Maricaulis maris MCS10: one gene and its partner. Each later gene encodes a partner of the first gene's protein in a complex. Links are inferred from orthologs where the notes say so. Each region holds a gene or a part of one and is shown in the gene's direction. Other genes may lie near its edges.

Region 1 (3,421 bases):
ACATCATTGCCTTCTTCAAGGAGAGCGGAAAAGGCTATCAGACGCGCATGAATGCCGTACTGCGGGCCTTTGTGGATGCGAAGAAGAAGCGAGCGTGAGTGGGACTGTGACGCCGCAAGTCGTGATTAAGTCAGACTGCGCACGCTGCGGCGAAGATGTGTCAGTGGTGACACGCGTGTCGGGAGCAACATTGTGATCGGAGCGATTGTTATAGCCAGCGCGCTCGGCCTCTCAAGTCAGGACTTTGAGAGTTCGATTGTGTTGATGGGAGGGTATCTGCCAACTCCAGCACACGTCGTATATGGCCCCGACAACTCGACCTCGATTGATCTGACGGGCACACTCCATCAACGGTTGATGATGCTGGGTCGACCCGACCCTGGCGTCATTGAGTTCCACCTGGACCATTTGATCGCAGACCAGTGGCGCGTGGGGGAATCGGACGAGAATCTGCTCAAAGCCGTTAGACGCACACCAAACACGGGATGCGAAGAAGTCCTGCGGCTGGACCTGACGCGCGAAGGCGGTCTTCTCTGGCCGGACTACACGCTTAATCGCTCCCCAACCTGCCCGACCTTCCAACCTTTGACGGGACAAGAATGACCAACCGCCTCACTACCCGTTTCGCGGAGCTGTCCGCCTATAATCGTGCCGGATTTGTCGCCTATATGATGGCTGGCGACGGTGACAGCCAGGGCTTGCTGGATGCGCTGCCGGCTGCTGGCGCCGATGTGATCGAGCTGGGCATGCCCTTTACCGATCCGGCGGCTGACGGCCCGGCCATCCAGGCCTCGGCGCTGCGGGCGCTGGAGGCGGGGATGACGCTGAAAGGCACGCTCGCCCAGGCGACCGAGTTCCGCAAACAGGACAAGGACACGCCGCTGGTCCTGATGGGCTATGCCAATCCGATCTTCTCGATGGGTTGGGAGAAATTTGCCAAGGCCGCGGCCAAGGCCGGTGTTGACGGTCTGATCTGTGTCGACGTGCCGCCGGAGGAAGACGACGAGCTGCGCACGGCCCTCACCAAGCAGGGCATTGCGCTGATCCGCCTGGCCACGCCCACCACCGATGATGCGCGTCTGGCGACCGTGGTCGCCAATACGGCGGGCTTCGTCTATTACGTTTCCACGACAGGGGTGACCGGGGCCGGAACCGGCGTGGTCACCGAGGTTGGCGCCGCTGTCGACCGGGTCAAGGCCGCTTCCGGCCTGCCGGTTGCGGTGGGATTTGGCGTTCGCGAGCCTGAGCAGGCTGAAGCGATCGCCAAGCGGGCCGACGCTGTCGTGGTCGGATCGGCCATTGTCGACGCCATGCATTCGGGCGGCGTCGCGGCGGCGACCGGCCTGGTGAAGACATTGTCGTCGGCGGTGCATGCCGCCCGGCGCCAGGACAAATAGGCCTTCGGGCCGAAACGAGTAAGAAACGGGTACGGGGCGAACACGCATGACCGAGAAGTCGAACGGAATGAGCTGGCTGTCGAAAATCACCCCGCCGGGCATGTCGAAGATCTTTTCCAAGCGCGACACGCCGGACAATCTGTGGGTCAAATGCCCGGTCTCCGAGGAAATGGTCTTCCACAAGGACCTGGAAGCCGGCCTGTTCGTGACCCCGGCCGGTCATCACATGCGCATCGCGCCGGCCTATCGCTTCCAGTTCACGTTCGACGGCGACTATACCGAGATCGAGACCCCGGAAGTGGTCAAGGATCCGCTCAAATTCCGTGACGACAAACCCTATACGGCCAAGCTGGCCGCGGCCCGCAAGAAGACCGGACGCGACGACTCGATGGCCATCGCCACCGGTACGATCGGCGGGCTCGACGCTGTTGTCCTGGTCCAGAATTTCGCCTTCATGGGCGGTTCGCTCGGCATGGCCGCTGGTGAGAGCTTTATCAAGGCCGCCGAAACGGCTCTGGCCCGCAAGGCACCGATGATCGTCTTCACCGCTGCCGGTGGCGCGCGCATGCAGGAAGGCGCCCTGTCGCTGATGCAGATGCCGCGCACGACGCTGGCCGTCGAAATGCTGCGCGAGGCCGGCCTGCCCTATATCGTCGTCCTCACCGACCCGACCACGGGCGGGGTCACCGCCTCCTACGCCATGCTGGGCGATGTCCACATTGCCGAGCCGGGTGCGCTGATCGGCTTTGCCGGCCCGCGCGTGATCGAGCAGACGATCCGCGAGAAGCTGCCGGAAGGCTTCCAGCGCGCCGAATACCTGCTGGAAAAGGGCATGGTCGACAAAGTCGTGCATCGGGCCGACATTCCCGCTACACTGGCCCGCATGTTGAGGGTCCTGATGAAAAAGCCCGGCACATCCATGCCTGCCGCCCTGACACCCCCGGCACCGGATCACGTGGTGGCCGACGGGGGGAGCCATTAGCACGCGTCGACAAGCCCTCGACGACGCGCTGGCGCGCCTCGCGCGCCTGCATCCCCAGAAAATTGACCTGTCCCTGGGCCGTCTGCAGCGACTCCTGGCTACGCTTGGCTCGCCGCAGGACCAATTGCCGCCGACCATCCATGTCGCCGGCACCAATGGCAAAGGCTCGACCTGCGCCTATCTCGCCGAAATGGCGCGGGCCAAGGGCGAGCGCGTCCATATCTACACCTCGCCCCACCTGGTCAATTTCAACGAGCGCATCCTGCTCGACAGCCGGCCCGTTGATGACCGCACGCTGATCGAGGCCTTCGCGCGCTGCGAGGCGGCCAATTTCGGCGAGCCGATTACCTTCTTCGAAATCACCACGGCGGCGGCTTTCCTGCTCTTCTCCGAGCATCCGGCCGACCGGCTGATCCTGGAAGTCGGCATGGGCGGGCGGCTGGACGCCACCAATGTCATCGCCAAGCCGGCCCTGACCGTGATCACACCGGTCAGCCTCGACCATCAGGAATTCCTCGGCGACCAGCTGGCCGACATTGCCCGCACCAAGGCCGGCATCTGCAAGTTCGGCGTTCCCGCCGTCATCGCCAACCAGTGCGATGTGGCCGAAGCGGCCATTCTCGACGAGGCGACCAAGATCGGGGCCCCGACCTATGTTTGGGGCCGCGACTACAATGCCTACATGCAGCACGGACGCTTGGTGTTCGAGAATGACCATCAGGTCTGGGACCTGCCGGCACCGGGCCTTCTGGGACCGCACCAGATCCTCAATGCCGGCGCTGCAGCGGCCTGCGCGGCCATGCTGCAATGGCCGGAAGAGGCAGTGGCCAAAGGCATTGGCGATGCCCGCTGGCCGGGACGCCTGCAACGGGTCTCGACCGGACCGATTGGCGATATCGCCCGCAAGGCCGATGCCGAGCTGTGGCTGGACAGCGGCCATAATGAAGCCGCCGCCAAGGCCCTCTCCCACGCGCTCGCCGACATGGACGAGCGCGAGGATCGCCCGCTGATCATCATCGCCGGTTTCACCCCCGGCAAGGAT
Region 2 (7,279 bases), 2.4 Mb from region 1 along the record:
AAACTGCAGTTTCAGGGCATGCGCCAGGCGGCGACCGACAGTGGTCTTGCCAACTCCCATCAATCCGATGAGGACGAGCGATTTCCGCGGTTTGAAGGCGTAGGACATGCTAGCGGTATAAACGGTCTGGAAATCGCCGCAATCAGGGTTAGGCTCGCACGCTGATCGACCCGCAGCTGTGTGGCGGGTTTTCAAAGGATTGAGGAGTCGGATTCATGCGTGGTTTTCTGGTGGGTGTGGCGGTTATCGCCGGTCTCGTCGCGATCGGATTCGGCACGCTGGTCATGATCGCCAATGGCCTTGAACCGACCCGGGAGAATGTGCGTGTCGAGCTGGAAGATGATTTCCCGCGCTAGCCTGCTGGCAGCGCTGCTGGGCGGAGCCGCCTCAGCCCAAAATCCAATAGAGGTCGAACGCCTTGATGCGCTTGATCCGCTCGAGGTCTCACTGACCACGCGCGGCCTGGATGAGCGTCAGTGGGCCGGAACCGGTCGCGACATGGCGGAAGCTGTACTGATGCGCCTGCCCGGTACCGGCGATGGTGGTTATGCCAGCGAAGCGCTCGGTGAAACCGCCCGCCTGATCCTGCTCTCCGGTGGACAGCCGCCGGCTGGTGGGCGTGGAGACGCCCGACTGGCCGAACTTCGGGTCGACCGGCTGCTGGCAGCGGGGGGCGCCTATGATGCCTTTGACCTGCTCGAGCGCACACCGAATGTGAATCGCCGCCCGGAGCTGGCCCGCTGGCATGCCGAGCTGGGCTTTGCCACCGGCGAGAGCGAACGGGCCTGCCAGACCGCCAATGCCCTGATCGAAAACCGCGATGCGCCGGACTGGTTGCGCCGCCGCGCTTTCTGCCTGGCCCTGGAGGGGCAGGGCGCCGCGGCCGAGCTTACCGCCGAGCTGGCCCGGGCCCATTCCGAGGATGATGATTTCGACGCCCGCCTGTTTGCCTACACCCTGGCGACGCCGGTCGCCGATACGGTCGGGCCGGCTGACAGCGGTCTCGACCTGGCCATGGCGCGGGCCCTGCTCGATCAGGAAGCCGACATGCCTCCGATTGCTGACACGGCTCCGGCCTGGCTCATCGCCCTCGGCCATCGTCCACCCTACGAGACACCCTACATCACCGATGCCGCCGCCGCCCTTGAAGCGGCGCTGGAGCTGACCGGTCGCGAACGTCATCACGCGCTCGAAGATGTCCTCGCACACGGCGAGGATCGGGAAGTGGCCGCCCTGGCGCTGGGGCACCTTCTGGCCGATACGAGCAGTGCCGCGCGTTTTATCCATGTGGCCCGCCATCATGGCAGCGAGGTGGAAACCCTGCCGGTAAACGAAGCGACGCTGGCACATGGCTATGACATTGCCCTGGCGTCGATGATCGTTGGCGATTTGCGGGCCGCTGCCCGTTGGCGCAACGCGCTGCTGGACGGCCCGCCTCGCCGCCCCACGCCATCAAATCTTGCCGGTCAGCCGATCGTCGAGATGGCGGATGGCCGGCTGGCCTATGCGGATGGAACGCCGGTCGAGGCCGTGCAACCGGAATGGGTTCCGCCTTCGCCGCAGCGCATGGTCACGCTCGACCTGTCATTGGCGATCGCGCGCGATGCCCTGTCCGGCGGCAATTTCGACGCGGTGTTCGCAGCCTGGCTCGAGAGCCAGGGTGAGGCGGCGCTCGGTGAACAATTGGCGCTCGCCGAGCTGGGAGCCGGGCAACCGAACACCTCCCGGATGGCGGTGCTCGGCCGTGAAACCGTTGCCGCTGCACCGGAATGGCCGGTGATGGAGATGGCAATGCGTTCAGGCGCCCGGGCCGAAACGGCTCTGCTGGCTGTCAGCCTGCTCAATCGCCCGGAGACTTCGGCGGACCCTGTGGTGTTCAGCCGGTCCATAGCGGCGCTCGACGCAGCCGGCCTTCGCGACAATGCGCTGGCACTGGTGCTGGAGCGTGTGATCACGAGGTCGCGGTGAGCCAAGCGCCGTCCGGTGCCGGCCATGCCAATGGCGTCCTGATCGAGCTGTTTCTCGACATGATGGCCGCCGAGCGCGGTGCGTCGCCCAACACGCTCGATGCCTATCGCCGCGATCTGGTCGATGTCGCCGCGCGCCTTTCCAGCCGCAATCTGGAAGCGGCGACCACGCCGGATCTCGAGCATGTTCTGGCCAGCATGGCGGCCGATGGTCTGGCGGCTTCGACCGCAGCCCGGCGTCTGTCGGCGATCAAGCGCTTCTATCGATTCCTGCTGTCGGACGGGGTGCGCGAGGACAATCCCGCGACGCCATTGCGGGCCCCGAAACAGGGCCGTCCGCTTCCGAAAATACTCACCGAAGATGATGTCGACCGCCTGTTCGACGCGGCATCCGGACTGTCCGGTCCGGCCGGGTTGCGCACCCGGGCTCTGATGGAGCTTCTCTATGCCGGGGGGCTGCGCGTGACCGAGCTTGTCTCCCTGCCACTGGGCGCCTTCGTTCGGGCCGAACGCTGTATCCAGATCACCGGCAAGGGTGGCCGTGAGCGCCTGGTGCCGCTGACCGAGGCGGCGCTCGAGGCGGTTGCCGCCTACAAGGTTGTCCGCGAGGCTCATCTGCCGGTCGACCGCACCAAGTCGGGCAAGGCGGCGCGATACCTGTTTCCGTCGCGCACGGCAAAGACCGGTCACCTGACCCGCGAACGCTTTGCGCAAATCCTGTCCGAGCTCACCCTGGCGGCCGGGCTCGACCCGGCGAAAGTCTCGCCCCACGTCCTGCGGCATGCCTTTGCCACCCATCTGCTGGCGCGCGGTGCCGACTTGCGCAGCGTGCAGATACTGTTGGGCCATGCCGACGTCTCCACGACACAGATCTATACCCATGTGCTTGACGAGAGACTGAAATCGCTCGTCCAGTCCGCTCACCCGCTGGCCCGCAGGACTGATGACGACCAGCTGGATTGACGTATGCGTAAGCACGGTTTTTGAGACTTGTGGCGCCGGGACCGGGTGGTTAGGTTGCCTCCCACTTTGGTGTTCACAGGCGTTGGCAGGGCATGTCCGACCCCACACGTACCTATCTCGATTTCGAACGGCCGCTGGCCGAATTGGAAGCCAAGATCGAAGAGCTCGAATCCCTCGCGGGTGAAGACTCTCCGGACATGGCGGAAGAGACTGCGCGCCTGCGCCAGAAAGCGGCCGAGCAACTCGCCGCGCTCTATTCCAAGCTCGATCCCTGGCGCAAGACGCTGGTCGCCCGTCATCCCGAACGGCCGCATTTTCGCGATTACCGCAAGGCGCTGATCGAGGACTTCGAGGAAATGTGCGGCGATCGCCGTTTCTCCGAAGACGCAGCCATCGTTGGCGGTCTGGGGCGTTTCCGGGGGCGTTCTGTGGTCGTGATCGGCCATGAGAAAGGCCACGACACCGAATCCCGCATCAAGCACAATTTCGGCATGGCCCGCCCGGAAGGCTATCGCAAGGCGATCCGCCTGATGGACCTGGCCGAGAAATTCGACATGCCGGTCCTGACCTTTGTCGACACGGCAGGCGCCTATCCCGGCCTCGGCGCGGAAGAGCGCGGCCAGTCCGAAGCCATTGCCCGCTCGACCGAGCGCTGCCTGACACTGGGTACGCCGCTGATTTCCACCATTACCGGCGAAGGCGGGTCCGGCGGCGCCGTGGCCCTGGCCAGCGCCAATGTTGTGATGATGCTGGAGCACTCGATCTATTCGGTGATCTCGCCGGAAGGCTGTGCCTCGATCCTGTGGAAGGATTCGGCCCGGGCCAAGGACGCCGCCGTGGCCATGAAGGTGACCGCGCCGGACTTGCTGGCGATGAAGATTGTCGACCAGGTCATCCCCGAACCGATCGGCGGTGCCCACCGCCACGCCGCCGCGACCATGACCTCCGTCGGCAATGCCATCGAGAAGCATCTCGGTGAACTGGAACAGATGGACGCCAAGGCCCTGCGCCAGCAACGCCGCGAACGCTTCCTGGCGATCGGCCGGACCTTGCCGGGGGGATAGTCGGTCGCGGCACTTCTTCGCAGGATTTGGCCAGGAAAACGAACATCCAGGTCCTTCCCCTTGATGGGGAAGGTGGGCCTGTGCGCAGGGCTGGGTCGGATGGGGTGAGACGCGCAAGCGTATCGGCACCGGCCGTCCATCACCCACTCCGTCAACGGCCGCTGGCGCGTCCCTAGAGCACCACTTCCAGCCAGGGCAGCTCCCGCCCCTTGAAGACGTCGCTCGGTCGCATGGCCACGCGTTTTGCGCCCATGTGGATGTAGGCGGCTTCGGCATAGGGGTCTGAGAGGATGGTCATGACCGTCTCGCCGCGGGCCTTGAGCTTGGCCTTGGCGTCTTCGAACAGGTCGCGGCCGACGCCCTTGCCGATGGCTGCCGGCGTGATGAAGAGGAGGTCCAGCGTGCCGTGATGGCCGCCCGGATCGATCTGGCAGACGCCGAGCATCGTGCCGTCATCAAGCTCGGCGACAGTCGTCAGCCCGGCCTCGATCGCTTCGGTGGTGACCTTCAGATAGGGCGCGACCTCGGCCATGAAGACCTCGTCATAGCCCCAATGCGCCTTTGACTTCAGGCACAGGTCTGACAGCACGTCCTCCTCGCCGCTACGGGCGGGACGAAGGCATACCTCGCTCACCGGGTCAGGCCGTCGGAGCGCCGTCGATGGCGCCGTGACACTGCTTGTATTTCTTGCCGGAACCGCACGGGCAGGGGGCGTTGCGAGCGACGCGGCCCCAGGTTTCCGGCTTGTTCGGATGGGCCGGTGTCGAAACGCGGCGCTGGGTCGGAGCGACTCGCGGTGCGACCGGGCCATCGCCCGGATCGGCCATCTCATTGCGGCCGGTGCGCGGATCGATATGGGTTGCGGTCAGGCCTTCCGGCTCCTTGGGCGGCGCCGGTGCGCGCTCGAAGCGGATCAGCATCAACTGCTTGGTCACTTCGCCACGCAGATTGTCCATCATGCGCTCGAACAGGTTGAAGGCTTCGGTCTTGAATTCGTTCAGCGGGTTGCGCTGGGCGTAGGAGCGCAGGCCGATCATCGAGCGCATGGCATCGAGGTTTTGCAGGTGCTCGCGCCAATTGATGTCGATGGCCTGCAACAGGATCGATTTCTCGATCCGGCGCATCAGCTCGGGACCGGCATTGGCAGCCTTTTCGGCATAGGCCTTGTCGGCGGCTTCCGACACGCGTTCGAGGATTTCCTCGTCGGCAATGCCTTCCTCGTCGGCCCAGGCCTCGACCGGCAGGTTGAGACCGAAGGTTTCCTGCAAGGCTTCCTTGAGGCCGCTGATGTCCCACTGGTCGGCATAGGCTTTCGGCGGGATATGGGCACTGACCAGATCTTCCGCGGTCGACTGGCGCATGTCCTTGATGACGTCGGCGACGTCATCGGAGACCATGAAGTCGATGCGCTGTTCGAACACCGCCTTGCGCTGGTCATTCATCACGTCATCGTATTTGAGGACGTTCTTGCGGATGTCGAAATTGCGCTGCTCGACCTTGCGCTGCGAGGTCTCCAGTGCCTTGGACATCCACGGGTGCTGAATCGCTTCGCCTTCCTTCATGCCCAGCGTGCGCATGATGGTGTCGAGGCGTTCCGGCGCGAAGATCCGCAGCAGGTCGTCCTGCACCGAAATGAAGAATTTCGAGCGGCCCGGATCACCCTGACGACCGGTCCGGCCGCGCAGCTGGTTGTCGATGCGGCGGCTTTCATGGCGCTCGGTGGCGAGCACGTAGAGGCCGCCAGCGTCGAGCGCATGGCGTTTCTTCTCGGCGATTTCGGACTTGATGGCGTCGGCCTGGCGGTCGATCTCGGTCTGGGTTGGGGTCTTGCCGGCGGCTTCCTGTTCAGCTTTCCAGGCGTCGAGGCGCATGTCGGCATTGCCGCCGAGCTGGATGTCGGTACCGCGGCCGGCCATATTGGTGGCGATCGTCACCGCGCCCGGCACGCCGGCCTCGGCGACGATGAAGGCTTCCTGCTCGTGATAGCGCGCATTGAGCACCTGGTGCTCGATCGGGATCAGCTTGAGCATTTCCGGCAGGGTCCGCTCGACCGGGCGGGCCGATTTCTCGAACTCGGCCTTGGCGGCTTCGTCTTTTGGATAGAGATGGCCCAGCATCTTCTTGAACAGGGCCTTGTCGCTCATCAACCGGTCGATGATTTCCGACTTCTCGATCGAGGCCGTACCGACCAATACCGGCTGACCGCGCTGCTGGCAGTCAACAATCTCGTCGATAATGGCGGCGTATTTTTCTTCCAGCGTGCGGTAGACTTCGTCTTCCTCGTCGATCCGGGCGATCGGCTTGTTGGTCGGGATTTCCATCACCGCCAACTTGTAGATGTCGAAGAATTCGTCGGCCTCGGTCAAAGCCGTACCGGTCATGCCGGCCAGCTTGTCATAGAGGCGGAAATAATTCTGGAAGGTGACCGATGCCAGCGTCTGGTTTTCCGGCTGGATGTCGGTGCCTTCCTTGGCCTCGATCGCCTGGTGCAGGCCATCGGACAGGCGACGGCCCGGCATCATCCGGCCAGTGAACTCGTCAATCAGGACAACGGCATTGTCCTTGATGATGTAATCCTTGTCGCGCACGAAGATCTTGTGCGCCTTGAGGGCCTGGTTGACGTGGTGAACGGCCTGGATGTTCTCGACATCATAGAGATCGCCCTCCGCGAGCAGCTCTCGCTCATTCAGCAGGCGTTCGATCTCTTCATTGCCCTCCTCGGTCAGGAGGATGGAGCGGGCTTTCTCGTCGATCTCGTAGCAATCCTCGCCGAGAAGCGGGATCAGCTCGTTGATCGTCTTGTAGAATTCGGTGCGATCCTCGGTCCGGCCGGAGATGATCAGCGGGGTGCGCGCTTCATCGATCAGGATCGAGTCGACCTCGTCGACGATGGCAAAGCCGTGCCCGCGTTGCACCATCTCCTCGGTCGAGTACTTCATGTTATCGCGCAGATAATCGAAGCCGAGTTCGTTATTGGTCGCGTAGGTGATGTCGCAGGCATAGGCCGCGCGGCGTTCCGGATCGGTCATGCCGTGGGCGACCACGCCGGTGGTCAGGCCGAGTTGTGCGAACACACGGCCCATCCATTCGCTGTCGCGAGTGGCGAGATAGTCATTGACGGTGACGACGTGCACGCCCTTGGCCGGCAGGGCGTTGAGATAGCAGGGCAGGGTGGCGACCAGCGTCTTGCCCTCACCGGTCTTCATCTCGGCGATCGAGCCTTCGTGCAGCACCATGCCGCCCATCAGCTGGACGTCATAGGGGCGCAGGCCCAGGGCCCGCTTG

What was found. The genes of interacting proteins can lie anywhere in the genome.
Region 2: the proteins of accD (region 1) and MMAR10_RS11770 are in contact, whole or in part, in a solved structure (PDB 8UXZ), measured with the Escherichia coli proteins. The link is inferred for Maricaulis maris MCS10 from one-to-one orthologs.

The regions. Positions count from the first base shown.
Region 1 is NC_008347.1:91,736-95,156, reverse strand. What follows is about bases 490-3,421. They hold accD (acetyl-CoA carboxylase, carboxyltransferase subunit beta), read left to right. Parts: upstream 490-1,464; coding sequence 1,465-2,379; downstream 2,380-3,421. Other genes in these bases: MMAR10_RS00465 (folylpolyglutamate synthase/dihydrofolate synthase family protein), read left to right, coding at 2,348-3,421; trpA (tryptophan synthase subunit alpha), read left to right, coding at 600-1,397; MMAR10_RS00480 (hypothetical protein), read left to right, coding at 490-603. Also shown: MMAR10_RS00485 (BrnA antitoxin family protein), read left to right, coding at 1-98; more of MMAR10_RS00480, read left to right, coding at 193-489.
Region 2 is NC_008347.1:2,470,851-2,478,129, reverse strand. Bases 2,033-5,008 are described here. They hold MMAR10_RS11770 (acetyl-CoA carboxylase carboxyltransferase subunit alpha), read left to right. Parts: upstream 2,033-3,022; coding sequence 3,023-3,994; downstream 3,995-5,008. Other genes in these bases: secA (preprotein translocase subunit SecA), read right to left, coding at 4,633-5,008; MMAR10_RS11765 (GNAT family N-acetyltransferase), read right to left, coding at 4,167-4,583; MMAR10_RS11775 (site-specific tyrosine recombinase XerD), read left to right, coding at 2,033-2,930. Also shown: MMAR10_RS11785 (shikimate kinase), read right to left, coding at 1-108; MMAR10_RS17080 (hypothetical protein), read left to right, coding at 216-356; MMAR10_RS17160 (hypothetical protein), read left to right, coding at 340-1,968; more of MMAR10_RS11775, read left to right, coding at 1,965-2,032; more of secA, read right to left, coding at 5,009-7,279. UniProt on the Escherichia coli protein: Component of the acetyl coenzyme A carboxylase (ACC) complex. First, biotin carboxylase catalyzes the carboxylation of biotin on its carrier protein (BCCP) and then the CO(2) group is transferred by the carboxyltransferase to acetyl-CoA to form malonyl-CoA.